Regions from separate parts of the Sphingomonas sp. PWP1-2 genome, predicted to be linked through region 2. Evidence: predicted binding sites of a transcription regulator. Region 2 holds the regulator's gene; the other holds the start of a gene.
What was found. The regulator LexA, encoded in region 2, represses DNA repair genes until DNA is damaged. The targets are predictions, from matches to a motif close to GTTCCNCNCTTGTTCT.
Positions count from the first base shown of each region.

Region 1: recA (recombinase RecA) is a predicted target of LexA. The motif match lies at 1,715-1,730, and genes of this name have one in related genera.

Region 1 covers NZ_JAFCXM010000002.1:278,925-286,047, reverse strand. The annotation lists gene ACP7C5_RS06285 (glutathione S-transferase family protein) at 1-161, opposite strand, end outside; gene recA (recombinase RecA) at 531-1,640, opposite strand; gene ACP7C5_RS06275 (SDR family oxidoreductase) at 1,775-2,785, opposite strand; gene ACP7C5_RS06270 (response regulator) at 2,880-3,245, opposite strand; gene ACP7C5_RS06265 (response regulator) at 3,283-5,688, opposite strand; gene ACP7C5_RS06260 (M13 family metallopeptidase) at 5,825-7,123, opposite strand, start outside.
Region 2 covers NZ_JAFCXM010000005.1:170,392-177,514, forward strand. The annotation lists gene gltX (glutamate--tRNA ligase) at 1-544, opposite strand, end outside; gene ACP7C5_RS14085 (ComEC/Rec2 family competence protein) at 630-2,840, shown strand; gene ACP7C5_RS14090 (DUF4287 domain-containing protein) at 2,918-3,130, shown strand; gene lexA (transcriptional repressor LexA) at 3,191-3,856, opposite strand; gene ACP7C5_RS14100 (hypothetical protein) at 3,927-4,241, opposite strand; gene ACP7C5_RS14105 (BLUF domain-containing protein) at 4,238-4,573, opposite strand; gene ACP7C5_RS14110 (TonB-dependent receptor) at 4,917-7,123, shown strand, end outside.

The DNA of each region.
Region 1 (7,123 bases), on a different contig from region 2:
GACTTGCCGAGCGGATGGACGCGCTTCAGCTCGGCCGGGGCGAGCATCGTCTTGGCGCCGCGTTGGTAGCGCTTAATCTCATAGGGCAGCCCGAGCTCCTCGAGCATCCACAGGATGCGTTGCGAGCGCGAGTTGTTGAGATGGTGGACGATGAGAGTCATGCGCGCGCTCCGGTGGTGGACAGGATCAACCGATCGTAACGCGCAACGCGGAACGTCGCACTAAAGTCGCAGCATCGTGGTGCCTACCTCGTCGCGACGACCCGACCGTCATGGGGCGGTCCGACATCGGACGCTGCTCGGGCAGAGGGGTGGGCCCCGGCACAAGGCCGGGGTGACGATAGCGTAGTTTTCGATCGGCGCCTGATCCTGTGAAGCGCCTACCGTTTGACGAGCCCGCCATAGCAAAGGCCCGCCGATGCTGGCGGGCCTTCGCGGTTTTACGACGGCGTACCTGTGCCGCCTGTAGAAAGAACGCGGCCGAGCCCTGCCGCCGCTCCCTGCCCCGGACCAAGCGGCCCGAAGCGGAGCTCACATCTCGGGCTCGTCCCCGTCGTCGGGCTCGCCGCCGACCATCATTTCCTCGGCGACCTTGTCGGTGCGCGCGCGGATCGAGGCTTCGAGTCGGTCGGACATTTCGGGATGGTCCTTGAGGAACGTCTTCGAATTCTCGCGGCCCTGGCCGATGCGGACGCTGTCGTAGGAGAACCACGCGCCCGACTTCTCGACCAGCCCGGCCTTGACGCCGAGATCGAGGATCTCACCGATCTTCGACACGCCCTGCCCGTACATGATGTCGAATTCGACCTGCTTAAACGGCGGCGCGACCTTGTTCTTGACGACCTTCACGCGCGTCGTGTTGCCGATGATCTCGTCGCGATCCTTAATCTGCCCAGTGCGGCGGATGTCGAGGCGGACCGAGGCGTAGAACTTGAGCGCGTTGCCGCCGGTCGTCGTCTCGGGGTTGCCGTACATCACGCCGATCTTCATGCGCAGCTGGTTGATGAAGATCACCATGCAGCGCGAACGGCTGATCGAGCCCGTCAGCTTGCGCAAGCTCTGCGACATCAAGCGCGCCTGCAGGCCGACATGGCTGTCGCCCATCTCGCCCTCGATTTCGGCGCGCGGCACCAAGGCCGCGACCGAATCGACGACAAGCACGTCGATCGCGTTCGAGCGAACGAGCGTGTCGACGATCTCGAGCGCCTGCTCGCCCGTGTCGGGCTGCGAGACGATCAGCTCGTCGATGTTGACGCCGAGCTTCTTGGCATAGACTGGGTCGAGCGCGTGCTCGGCGTCGACGAACGCCGCGGTGCCGCCGGTCTTCTGCGCTTCGGCGATCACGTGGAGCGCGAGCGTCGTCTTGCCCGACGATTCGGGACCGTAAATCTCGATCACGCGCCCACGCGGCAAGCCGCCGACGCCGAGCGCGATGTCGAGCCCGAGCGAGCCGGTCGAGATCACCTCGACCTGCATCGTCTGCTTCGAGCCGAGCTTCATCGCCGAGCCCTTGCCGAACGCGCGATCGATTTGCGCGAGCGCGGCTTCGAGCGCCTTTGCGCGTTCGTCCTTGGCCTTTTCGGCGGCCTTGTCCGTGGATGCTGCCATTTTGCTGTCGATGACCTTCAAAGATACCGCCATTGGTAGCTCCCGTCGCTAGACCGAACGCCTCATGCGTTCAATGCGTGACAGCGGTGTATCGCATTTGTTCTGTGAGAACAAGTGTGGAACGACGGTGCTTTTCCGAGGGTCGTAGGACAGGTTAACACCGCAGGTTATGGCATTCCGCCGCCGCCCGCCGCGCCATAGACGTGGCCGGTGGTGTAGCTGGCGCCGTTTTCGGCGAGCAGGACGTAGATTCCGGCGAGCTCGGCGGGCTGGCCGGGTCGGCCAAGCGGCGTCATGCTGCCGAAGCTCTCGAGCTTCTCCATCGTCGCGCCGCCCGACACCTGGAGCGGCGTCCAGATCGGCCCCGGCGCGACGCCGTTGACGCGGATGCCGCGCGGGGCGAGCTGCTTCGCCAGGCTGCGAACGTAGTTGGTCGTCGCGGCCTTGGTCATCGCATAGTCGTAAAGGTCCTTCGAAGGGTCGGTCGCCTGTTCGGAGGTCGTGCCGATGATCGCCGAGCCGGGCTTGAGATGCGGCAGCGCGGCCTTGATGATCCAGAACGGCGCATAGATGTTGGTCTTCATCGTCGCGTCGAAATCCTCGCTCGACACGTCGAGGATCGAGGCGCGGGTCTGCTGGCGCGCCGCGTTGCTGACGAGGATGTCGAGCCCGCCAAGCTCCTTGACCGCGGTCTCGACCAGCTTCTGGCAGAAGGCCTCGCTGCGCAGATCGCCGGGGATGGCGACCGCCTTGCGGCCCGCCTCGCGGATCAACGCGACCACGGCGCGCGCATCCTCCTCCTCGGCGGGGAGATAGTTGATCGCGACGTCGGCGCCTTCGCGCGCATAGGCGATCGCAGCTGCCGCACCCATGCCCGAATCACCGCCGGTGATGAGCGCCTTGCGGCCGAGCAGACGACCCGAGCCGCGATAGCTCTGCTCGCCATTGTCGGGCTTGGGGGTCATCTTCGACGACAGGCCGGGCCATGGCTGCGCCTGCTTTTCGAACGGCGGCTTAGGCCCGCTCCGCGGATCCTTGAGCCCCGCCATGGGCGCTGCCCCGGCGGGCGTTCCTGACGTCTTGGCAAAGGCCGAGCCGGTCGCAGCGGTCGCGACGCCGAGCGCAGCACCGCCCACGACGGCCCGGCGGGAAACGGAGAATTCATCGTTGCTGCTCATGGGTCGATCTCGCTCGCTATCAAAGGTCGAGCGGGTAACTCATGGCGTCTGCACGCGGTTCACAAACAAGCCGGGTTTATTCGGCTAATCTCAATCAAGCCGCGCTGGCGGTACCCAACGCATCGAGCGCCTTCGACACGCCGTCCATCGTGAACGGCTTGGGCAAGGTCGGGCGGTCGCGGAACTGCTCGGCGACGGTATCGTGCGATCCGCCGGTGGCGAAGACGAACGGGATACCCTTTTGCGCAAGCACTTCGGCGATCGGAAAGCTCTTCTCGCCGCCGCGCAGATTGACATCGAGGATCGCCGCATCGACACCGCCATCCGCGATGATCGCGACCGCGCCCTCCACGGTATCGGCCGAGCCCGCGACGGATTTACCAAGCACATCGAGGAAATCCTCGATCATCATGGCAATAAGGGGCTCGTCTTCGACGATCAGGATACTCTGGGCGCTCATTGTGTGCCTTTAGCGTCCTCGAACGCCGTCCGCCAAGTCATTTCGCACGAAGCACGTCGCGCGTCGCCTCGGCGAGCTCCTGGACCGAGAAGGGCTTTGCAAGGAAGGCAACATTGTCGAGATCGATCGACTTGCGGATCGTTTCCTCGGCATAGCCCGACATGAACAGGATCGGCAGGTCGGGATAGCGCGCGCGCACCTGGCGGACGAGCGTCGGTCCGTCCATCAACGGCATCATGACGTCGGAGATGAGCAGATCGGGGCGATCGCAGCGGGCCAGCAGCTCGAGCGCCGCCTCGCCATGCTCGGCGGTGAGCACGGTATAGCCCTGCCGCGCGAGCGCGCGTTCGGCGACGGCGCGGACCATGTCCTCGTCCTCGACCAGCAGAATCGTGCCGCTGCCCCACAGATCGGCGGGCTTTTCGCGCGGGAGCGGCTTGGCCGGCGTCGCGTCGACCAGCGCGCCCGCGGTGTGGACCGGCAGATAGATCGTGAAGACTGCGCCCGACGTGCCCTTCGGCCCGCTCTTGACGGTATCGGCGAAGATCCAGCCACCCGACTGCTTGACGATACCGTAGACGGTCGACAGCCCGAGCCCGGTGCCCTTCCCCACTTCCTTGGTGGTGAAGAACGGCTCGAAGATCTTGGGCAGGATATCGGGCGGGATCCCGCCGCCGGTGTCGGCCACTTCGAGCACGACATAGTCCGCCGCAGGCAGAATGTCCGAGCCGAGCTTGCGCACTTGCGCCGCGGTGACCGCGTAGGTCTGGATCGTCAGCGTGCCGACGCCGCGCGGATCCTTGGCGATCATCGCGTCGCGCGCATTGACCGCGAGGTTGACGACGACCTGTTCGAGCTGACCCGGATCGGCGCGCACCGGCGAGAGGTTGCGGCCGTGCTTCACCGTCAGCGTGACGGTCTCGCCGAGCAGCCGCTTAAGCAGCGTCGAGACTTCGGAAATGACATCGGGCAGCTGCAGCACTTGCGGGCGCAGCGTCTGCTGGCGCGAGAAGGCGAGCAATTGCCGCGTCAGGCTCGCTGCGCGGTTCGAATTGGCGCGGATCTGCTGGATGTCGTCATAATCGCTGTCGCCGGGCGAATGGCGCATCAGCATCAGGTCGCAATGCCCGATGATCGCGGTGAGGATATTGTTGAAATCGTGCGCGACGCCGCCGGCGAGCTGCCCCACCGCCTGCATCTTGGTTGCTTGCGCGACCTCGCGCTTGAGCCGCGTTTCCTCGCTATTGTCCTTGAGGCTGAGCAGCACCGCCGAATCGCCCAGCCCCCGCGCGCCCGCGATCGACAGCGCGACGGGCTCGTCGGGGTGGTCCTTCAAGCGCACCGCGAGATCGGTCGAATGCGTGGCGCCGCCGGCGAAGCGGCGGATCGCGTCGGCGACGACGCCCTTGTCCTCGCGCACGAGCAGATCGCCCGGATAGATGGGCGGGCTCGCCGGATCGACCGCGGCGGCGCGCGCGAAGGCGTCGTTCATCTGCAGGAAGCGGCCATCGCCGCCGATCAGCGCGACGCCGAACGGCATCAGCGACACGAGGCTGCGGATATGCGCGCTCGCGCTCTCGCCGATCGCGGCGTGCCCCTCCTCCTCGTCGATCAGCGCGACGAGCATCGGCGCGTCTTCGCCATCGAGGAACGGGATCTGCAGCACCCGCAACGGATTGCGCGTCAGCCCCTCGCGCTCGAAGCGCGCCATGCCTTGCGCGTCGGTGATGAGGAAACGCGCGAAATCGCGCCCGATGATCGCGCCGTCCTCCTGCCCCATCGCGCGCGAACGCAGCACGCGGTTGGCGGCGCGGATCCGGCCGTCGGGGTTGATCAGCGCGGCCATGATCCCGGCGCTGCCGAGCCGGTCGCCCGTCGCACCGGCGATGAGGTTTTCCATCGTCTTGGCGAGATCGAGCCCTTGCGAGGCGAAGAAGCGCCAGACGAGCAGATTCTCGTCCTCGCCGACGCGCGTGACATCGGCCGAGAGCGCCGCGCCCTTGACGACCAGGCGATCGACGCTCGCCGCGCCATCGCGCCACGCCGCGCGCCCGGCGCTGCCGAGCCGATCGACCCCGCCCGCGTCGAGCGGCAGGCCGGGCGGTGTCGGAAAACCGCCGAACAGCGCTTCGTAGCGGTCGTTCGCACAGACGAGCCGCCCAGCGCGGTCGGTCACCGCGATCGCGTCGGGGCTGCTTGCCGCGAGCGCGCGCGCGACGCTCCAATCGGGTTCGATCGCGGTGCTGGCCGTTGCCGGGAACAGCCGGCGCGCTGCGATCAACCCGCCTGTCACGACGAGCGCCGCCGCGAGGAAAGCCGCAGCGATCACAAGGCTGTGGAGAATGCCGAGGATGACCAAGGCGGCCGCCAGACCGCAGCCGAGCGCAATCAGAGCGGCGCTGCGTGTGGCGGTGACGTGGGGGGGCGCAGGTAGCGGGACCATCGCGTCATGCTGTGAGCGCTACACGGCTGACGTCAAGGGCTTAAGCGGCGCGGCGCCGCGGATCGGTCACGAGGCGCGCCGCGCTCGCAGACGGAAAAGGAGGCCCCAGCGCGCTGCGCCGGGGCCTCCAGGCATTTTACCAGACCTTCACGCGCTCGGCAGGCGCGAGGTACATCTTGTCGCCGGGCTTTACCCCGAATGCGGCGTACCAGGCGTCGACGTTGCGCACTTCCATCGTGCGGAACGGACCCGGCGAATGCGGATCGCTCAGCAACTGCGAGCGCAGCGCGGGCTCGCGGAACTTGATCCGCCAGACCTGCGCATAGCCGAGGTAGAAACGCTGGTCGCCGGTCAGCCCGTCGATCACCGGCGCGGGCTTGCCGCCGAGCGAGCGATGATAGGCGTCGTACGCAAGCGCGAGGCCAGCGAGATCGGCCATGTTCTCGCCGAGCGTCAGCCCGCCGCGGATGTGCTGGCCGGGGAGCGGCTCGTACGCGTCATACTGCTTGACCAGCTGGTCGGTCATCGCGGTGAAGCGTGCGACGTCCTGCGGCGTCCACCATTCCTTCAAGGCGCCGGTCGGATCGAACTTGCGGCCCTGATCGTCGAAGTGATGGCTGAGCTCGTGGCCGATAACGACACCGATGCCGCCATAGTTGACCGCGGGATCGGCCTTCGCGTCGAAGAACGGCGGCTGGAGGATCGCCGCCGGGAAGACGATCTCGTTCATCGGCGGGTTGGCATAGGCGTTCACCGTCATCGGGGTCATGCCCCATTCGGTGCGGTCGATCGGCTGGCCGAGCTTGTGCAGGTCGCGCTGATACTCGAACTGGTTCGCTGCGGCGACGTTGCCGACGAGATCGTCACGCTTGACCTGCACCGCGGTGTAATCGCGCCACTTGGTCGGATAGCCGATTTTGGGGGTGAAAGCGGCGAGCTTGGCGTGCGCCTTGACCTTGGTCTCGGGCGCCATCCAAGTCAGCTTGTCGATCCGCGTGCCCATCGCCGAGATGATGTTCTTGACGAGCTGATCGGCGGACGCCTTCGATGCCGGCGGGAAATAGGCCGCGACATATTGCTGGCCGATCTCTTCGCCGAGCGCGCCCGACACGGTCGAGACGCCGCGCTTCCAGCGCACCGGCTGCTGCGGCGCGCCGCTCAGCACGGTGCCGTAAAACGCAAAATTGGCATCGTTGATCGGCTTGGACAGATAGCCCGCATACGAGCGCATCGTGCGCAGGATCAGGAAGTCCTGGACGACCTGCACGGGGGCATCGGCGAACGCCTTGGCTTCACCCGCGATCGCGCTCGGCATCCCGACGATATAGTTCGCCTGGCCCGCAGCCCCGGCCGCCTGGAAATAGGCCGCCCACGGGAAGCCCGCGGCCTTGCCGTCGAAGTCGGCGGGGAGATATTTGTTGTACGTCAGGTCGGC
Region 2 (7,123 bases):
CGGCATTCTGCACCGTAACCGATCCCTGGACCTTGTCCTCGATCGTCGTCGCGCCATCGAGCGGGGCCTTGAGCCGGACGACGAACGGGCGCGTCTCGGCGCTGGTGTCGGCGTCGCGATACGGGCTGCGCACGCGCAGCGGCTTCTTCGCGGCATCGGCCTCGGCGCGCATCGCGGCGAGTTCGTCCTGCGTCAGATAGCAGCGATAGGCATGGCCATGCTCGACCATCGTGTGCGCGACCTGCGCATGGCGGTCGGCGCGCTGCGATTGATAGACTTCGGTGCCGTCCCAATCGAGCTCAAGCCAGCGCAGCGAGGTGAGGATCGCGTCGATCGCCGGCTGGGTCGAGCGCGCGCGATCGGTATCCTCGATCCGCAACAGGAACTGGCCGCCGTGATGCCGCGCGTAGAGCCAGTTGAACAAGGCGGTGCGCGCCCCGCCAATGTGCAGAAACCCGGTCGGCGACGGCGCGAACCGCGTGACGACCTTGGTGTCGGATGCGCCGGCGGCGGGGGCCGCGGCGGGGTCAGATATTGCGCTCAATCGCGCATGCTCCCAGACTAGAGATTGGATGGCCGGATCAGCCTTGAGCGCCTCTAGCACGCACCTTCCTGCGCTTCAAATCGGCGTGCCGCGGGGGTGGTTCGGCGTCGGCGATCGACTCGAGAGCTGGCTCGAGGCCGAGCGCGATCAATTGCCGCTGTGGTTGCCGGTGGCGCTCGGCGCGGGGATCGCGCTGTGGTTCGTGCTGCCCGATCCGGCGGCATGGGAAGCGGCTGGTCTAGTGGCGATCGCGGTGGCGCTCGCCGGGGTGGCGCTGGCGCTGCATGGGCGTGCGGCGCGGGTCGTCGCGGTTGGCGGGTTTGCGGTCGCGATCGGGCTTGGGCTGATCTGGTGGCGCGCCGAGCGCGTGGCGCACGTGGTGCTCGCAGAACCGACGATCGCAACCTTCACCGCACGAGTCGAGCGGGTCGAGCCGCTTGCGGCGCGCGATGTGGTGCGGTTGCGGCTGGCCCCGCTGCACGTGCTGGCGGTGCCCGCGACGCGCGAGCCGGTTCGGCCGTTGCCGACGCTGCCAGCGCATATCCGCGTCAATCTCGTCGATGCCGACGTTCCCGTGGGACTGGTGCCGGGTGCGACGCTGCGGCTCTCGGCGCGGCTGATGCCGCCGCCGCCGCCCGGCGTGCCCGGCGCCTATGACTATGCGCGGACCGCCTGGTTCGACGCGATCGGCGCGACCGGGCGTGGCTTTGCGCCGATCACGATCCTCGCTGGCGGTGGGACAGGCGGCGTCGGCCTGCGGCAGCGGCTGTCGCAGCACATCCAAGCGAGCGCTGGCGGGGGCGGGGTGGGGGGCATCGCCGCATCGCTCGCGACGGGGGATCAAGGCGGGATCCCGCTCGCCGACAATGAGGCGATGCGCCGATCCGGGCTCGCGCATTTGCTGTCGGTGAGCGGTCTGCATATCACCGCGGCGGTCGGCGCGGTGATGTTGCTGGTCGGGCGCTTGCTCGCGCTCAGCCCGTGGATCGCGCTGAAGACGCGCGTTCCGTTGATCGCGGCGGGTGCGGGGGCGCTCGCGGCGATCGGCTACACGCTGCTGACCGGGGCCGAGGTGCCGACGATCCGCTCGTGCGTCGCGGCGTTGCTCGTGCTGGTCGCTTTGGCGCTGGGCCGGCAGGCGCTGACGCTGCGGCTGGTCGCGGCGGGGGCGATCGTGGTGCTGTTGCTGTACCCCGAGGCGCTCGCCGGGCCGAGTTTTCAGTTGTCATTCGCGGCGGTCGCGGCGATCGTCTCGCTCAACGAACATCCCCGGTTGCGCGTGTGGTTCGGGCCGCGCGAGCAGACGCGGCTGGCGCGGATCGCGCGTGAACTGGCGTCGCTGCTGCTGACCGGGATCGTCGTCGAGCTCGCTTTGCTGCCGATCGCGCTGTTCCACTTCCACAAAGCCGGGATTTACGGCGCGGTCGCCAATATCGTCGCGATCCCGCTGACGACGTTCGTGACGATGCCGTGCGAGGCGTTGGCGTTGCTGTTCGATACGGTGGGCGCGGGGCTGCCGTTCTGGTGGCTGACGGCTCGCTCGCTCGATCTGCTGTTGTGGATTGCGCACATGACTGCGGCGGTCCCGGGCTCGGTCGCGCCACTGCCGGCAATGCCGGGCGCCGCTTACGCGCTGATGGTGGTGGGCGGATTGTGGATCGGCCTGTGGCGCACGCGCTGGCGGCGGCTGGGGGCGCTGCCGCTAGCGATCGGCTTGGCATGGGCGCTGCTGACCCCGGCGCCCGATCTGATCGTCACCGGAGACGGTCGGCATGTCGCGATCCGCACCTCGGCGGGCGACGTCGCTTTGCTGCGCGACCGGACCGGGGACTATACCGCCGACATGCTCGCCGAGAATGGCGGGATCGCTGCGCTCCCGGTATTGATGTCCGAGCAGCACGAGGCGCGCTGCAGCCGCGACCTCTGCCTGATGACGCGGACCGTCGCAGGGCGACAGTGGCGCATCCTGGCGACGCGCAGCGCGTATCATGTCCCGACGCTCGACCTCGTCGCGGCGTGTGCCGGCGCCGACATCGTGATCAGCGAGCGGCGCTTGCCGCGCCATTGCGTTCCGCAGTGGCTGCGGCTCGACCGCGAGACGCTGGCGCAAACCGGCGGCGTTGCGATCGCTTTGGCATCGCATTCGGTGCGGACCGTTCGCCATCCGGGCGACCGGCATCCGTGGATCGCGGCGCCGGAGGGCGACGCTGGTCGGCGGCGGTGGGTTGGCCGGATGCGTTGGCGCGCTCGATTGTCGGGGAGGGCTGGGGCAGCAGTAACGGACGGGAAACGATAGGGCGGGGTGGCCTTGCGGCTTTCCCCCAAATACCGGAAGATCCTCGGGACGTTCCCGCATCTCGGAGCCTGCACGCCGTGGCTGACCAAGCGATCAAAGGGCCCGCATCGTACTTTCCATCGATCGAGAAGACCTATGGCCGTCCGATCGCAGAGTGGCAGGCGATGGTGCGCGAGCGTTTGCCGGAAAAACACATGGCGCTCGTCACCATGCTGAAGACCGAGCATGGCATGGGCCACGGCCACGCCAACGCGCTCGTCGCGCACACCCTTGCCGAGCACAAAGACTGAGCCGCTCGATCGCTCGCCGCGCGACCATCAAGCGCGACGGTCGATCACGCCGACCGTGGCTCAGTCGTACCGGCGTAACAGCCCGGCGAGCTTGCCCTGCACGCGCACCTGGGCGGGGGCATAACGCTGCGGATCGTAGGCGCGGTTGGCCGGATCGAGCCGCACCATTGCACCTTCGCGACGGAAGAATTTGAGCGTCGCCTCGCTCTCTTCGATCAAAGCCACGACAATCTCGCCGTCGCGCGCGACATCCTGGCGCTTGATCAGCGCATAGTCGCCATCGAGGATGCCCGCCTCGACCATCGAATCGCCTGACACCTCGAGCGCATAATGCTCGCCATTGCCGAGCAAAGCCGCGGGGACCGAGAGCATCGATGCGCCCTCGAACGCCTCGATCGGCACGCCTGCCGCGATCCGGCCATGCAGCGGGATTTCGATCACGTCGTTGGCAGGCTGTGGTGCTGCACGCGAAGCGGCGGCGGGGGCCGCCTTGGTCGGGGTCTTGATTCCACGCTCGGGCATCTTGAGCACTTCGAGCGCCCGCGCGCGGTTGGGCAGGCGGCGGATGAACTGGCGTTCCTCGAGCGCGCTGATCAAGCGATGGACGCCCGACTTCGACTTGAGGTCGAGCGCTTCCTTCATTTCCTCGAAGGACGGCGATACCCCGGTCTCGTCGAGCCGGTCGTTGATGAAGCAGATCAGCTCATGCTGCTTGCGGGTAAGCATCGCGCGGCCCTTTCGTCGGAACAGACGACGAACCTATACGGAACGAAAAATCGCCCGTCAAGCGATGCTGTCACCGTCCGGCGCAGGTATCCTGCGAGTCGCTGGTCGCACTCCCCGCGATGCCGCGGAGCAGTTCGATGCATGCGTCATGGTGAATGTTCGTGCCTTGCAGCCCCACGGGAAACGCGCTGGCGAGCGCGAGCCCGACATTATGGAAGGGTTCGCCGATCCGGCGATCGACGCGCCGCGGCGGCGGGGTGCCGTAATCGGGCGTCGGGGCGGGCGGCGGGGTGCCGATCGCGCTGACCGGGAGCGCGAGCGCGGCGCTATGGCCTGCCGAAATCAGCGTGTGGAAGTGCGTGCGCACCGCTTCGGTTGCGTTCACGAGCAGCCGCCCGATCTGGGCGTCATCCGCGTCGGCCGCGGCGCCGACGTGGGGTGCGCCATGGTCCAGCCGCCGGATTCGTGGGGGCGAATATGGCGGTGCTGGAGGACGATCGGCGCATGATGACGCGGGTCGGCGAGGATGCGGGCGAACGTCGCCATGACGCTCATGCGCGAACGCTCGAGCACTTGCAGGAAGCTGCGACCGTCCGACCATCGCAGCCCGGTGATCCTGTCGAGCGCGGTATTATGCCGTGATTGTTCGAGGATGCCGGCGAGGTCGGCCGTGACGCTCGAAACGGTGTTCCCGCTGACATAAAGGATTCGCCGCATGCCCTTGTGTCCTTCTCGTGAGGGCCGGGGCTAGGGGGGTGTCGGCAGCCTGTCGTTGCGGTGGATCGTGTATCGGTATCGTATCCTGAATCAGGTGCGCACTGTCGCTGACGATCGCGCCGTGGTCGGCGTCGTGCAGGCCCCGGTGCAACTCGAAAGCCACAGCCAGCCGACAAAGCAGATGTGGCGGCACACCTGTCATAATCGCGTCACAATCCCGACCTAGCCGCGCGGTCGGGGTCACACCGCACCACGCAGGAGCGCGGACGCGTCGCCGCGCAGGACAACAAGTCCGCTGCGGCGAACGGTGTGGGCAGCCTATTTCATCTATCGGGGGAACATCATGTCCAAGTCACACGCCGCCAAGGCGCTCCTTCTGCTCGGCACCGCGTTCGGCGCGATCGCCAGCATCGGTTCGGCCAGCGCCCAGGAAGCCGCTGCGCCCGTCGCCGCGGTCGAGGCCGCGCCAGAGAGCGACAGCCTCGGCGACATCGTCGTCACCGCGCAGCGTCGCAGCGAAAATCTGCAGAAAGTGCCCGTGTCGGTCGGCGTACTGTCGGGTGCCGATCTGCGGACCTACACCTCGGGCGGCAGCGACACGCTGCTCGAACTCGCCAACCGCGTGCCCGGCCTCTACGCCGAGACGACGACCGGCAAGATCTTCCCGCGCTTCTACATCCGCGGTCTCGGCAACATCGATTTCTACCTCGGCGCATCGCAGCCGGTGTCGATCATCCAGGACGAGGTCGTGCTCGAGCATGTCGTGCTCAAGTCGAACCCGGTCTATGACGTCAACCAGATCGAAGTGCTGCGCGGGCCGCAGGGCACGCTGTTCGGCCGCAACACCACGGCCGGCATCATCAAGTTCGACACCAACCGCCCGACCAACGAGTTCACCGGCCGCGCGACCGCGTCGTATGGCACGTATAACACCGTCAGCGTCGACGCCGGCGTCGGCGGTCCGATCGTCAAGGACGTGCTGAGCTTCCGCGTGTCGGGCCTGTACCAGCGCCGCGACAACTGGATCGACAACACCTATACCGGCCCGAGCGACGACGGCACCGTCGGCGGCAAGGACAAGCTCGGCGGCTTCGAAGAGAAGGACATCCGCGTCCAGCTGATGCTGACCCCGCCCGAGACCGGCTTCACCGGCTTGGTTTCGGCGCATGCGCGCGATTATTCGGGCACCTCGACGATCTTCCATCGCGGCGCGATCCTGCGCGGCAGCAACGACGTCAGCGCGGCACCGCGCGCGAGCGTCGCGCTCGATGAGGGCGGCGGTAACCGTCAGGCGTACAAGACCTATGGCGGCTCGTTCAACGCGAAGAACGATTTCGGCGCGGTCACGCTGACCTCGATCACCGCGTACGAGACGACCAAGGGTTATAGCCGTGGTGACACCGATGGCGGTGCTGCGAGCAACTTCGCCGGCGGCAAGTTCTACGGCGAGAGCCAGGGCCGCGTGCGCGATCTCGACCAGCTGAGCGAGGAAGTTCGCCTCGCGAGCAACGGCACGGGCCGCTTCAAGTGGCAGATCGGCGGGATCTATTTCGAATCGCGCGACACGACCGAGTTCGACCAGCGCGGCTTCTTCCTGCTCAACAATTCGTTCGGCACCAATCCCAACCCGAACAACTTCGTCGTGCTGCGCAACACCAACACGTCGTATGCGGGCTTCGGCCAGGCGAGCTATCAGATCCTCCCCAAGCTGACGCTGACCGGCGGCGTGCGCGTGACCTATGACGAGAAGAAGACGCGCCTCGTCACCCCGCCGCGCACCGCAGCGGGCGTGTCGACCTTCCCGGCGACCGCGGCGACCAACGTCCGCCTCGCCGACACGCAGCCGAGCTGGGAAGCGAGCCTCAACTATGCGGTCGATCCCGACGTCAACGTGTTCGCGCGCGTCTCGCACGGCTTCCGCGGGCCGACGATCCAGGGCCGCAACGCGGTGTTCAGCTCGGCATTCGTGACCGCGGGGTCGGAGACGATCACGTCGTACGAGGCAGGCTTCAAGTCGAACCTGTTCGGCAACACGCTGCGCTTCAACGCGACGGGCTTCTACTACAAGGTCCACAACATCCAGCTGAACGGCAACGATGCCAACAACAACGGCCTGCTGTTCAACGCCAACCAGGCGCAGGCGTGGGGCGGCGAGGCCGAGCTGACGTGGCGCCCGGTGCGCGACTTCACGCTGGGTCTGGGTGGCAGCGTGCTGCACACCGAGATCAACGACACGCGCGTCTATACCCCGGCGTGCTTCCTCAACGGGGCGCTGACCTGCACCGTGCTCAACCCGACGATCGCGATCCGCAACGCCGCAGGGGTTACGACCGCCACGCTCGCGCAGATCAACGGCAACGCGCTCCCCAACGCGCCGAAGTATCAGCTCGACGCGAACGCACGCTACGACTTCCCGCTCGGCAATGGCGGCAAGCTGTTCGTCGGCGGCGACGTGACGTTGCAGGGCTACACCAGCTTCGTGCCGTACAAGACGGTTGAATATACGTCGGAGGGCACGTTCGAGGCTGGGCTCAAGGCGGGCTATACCGG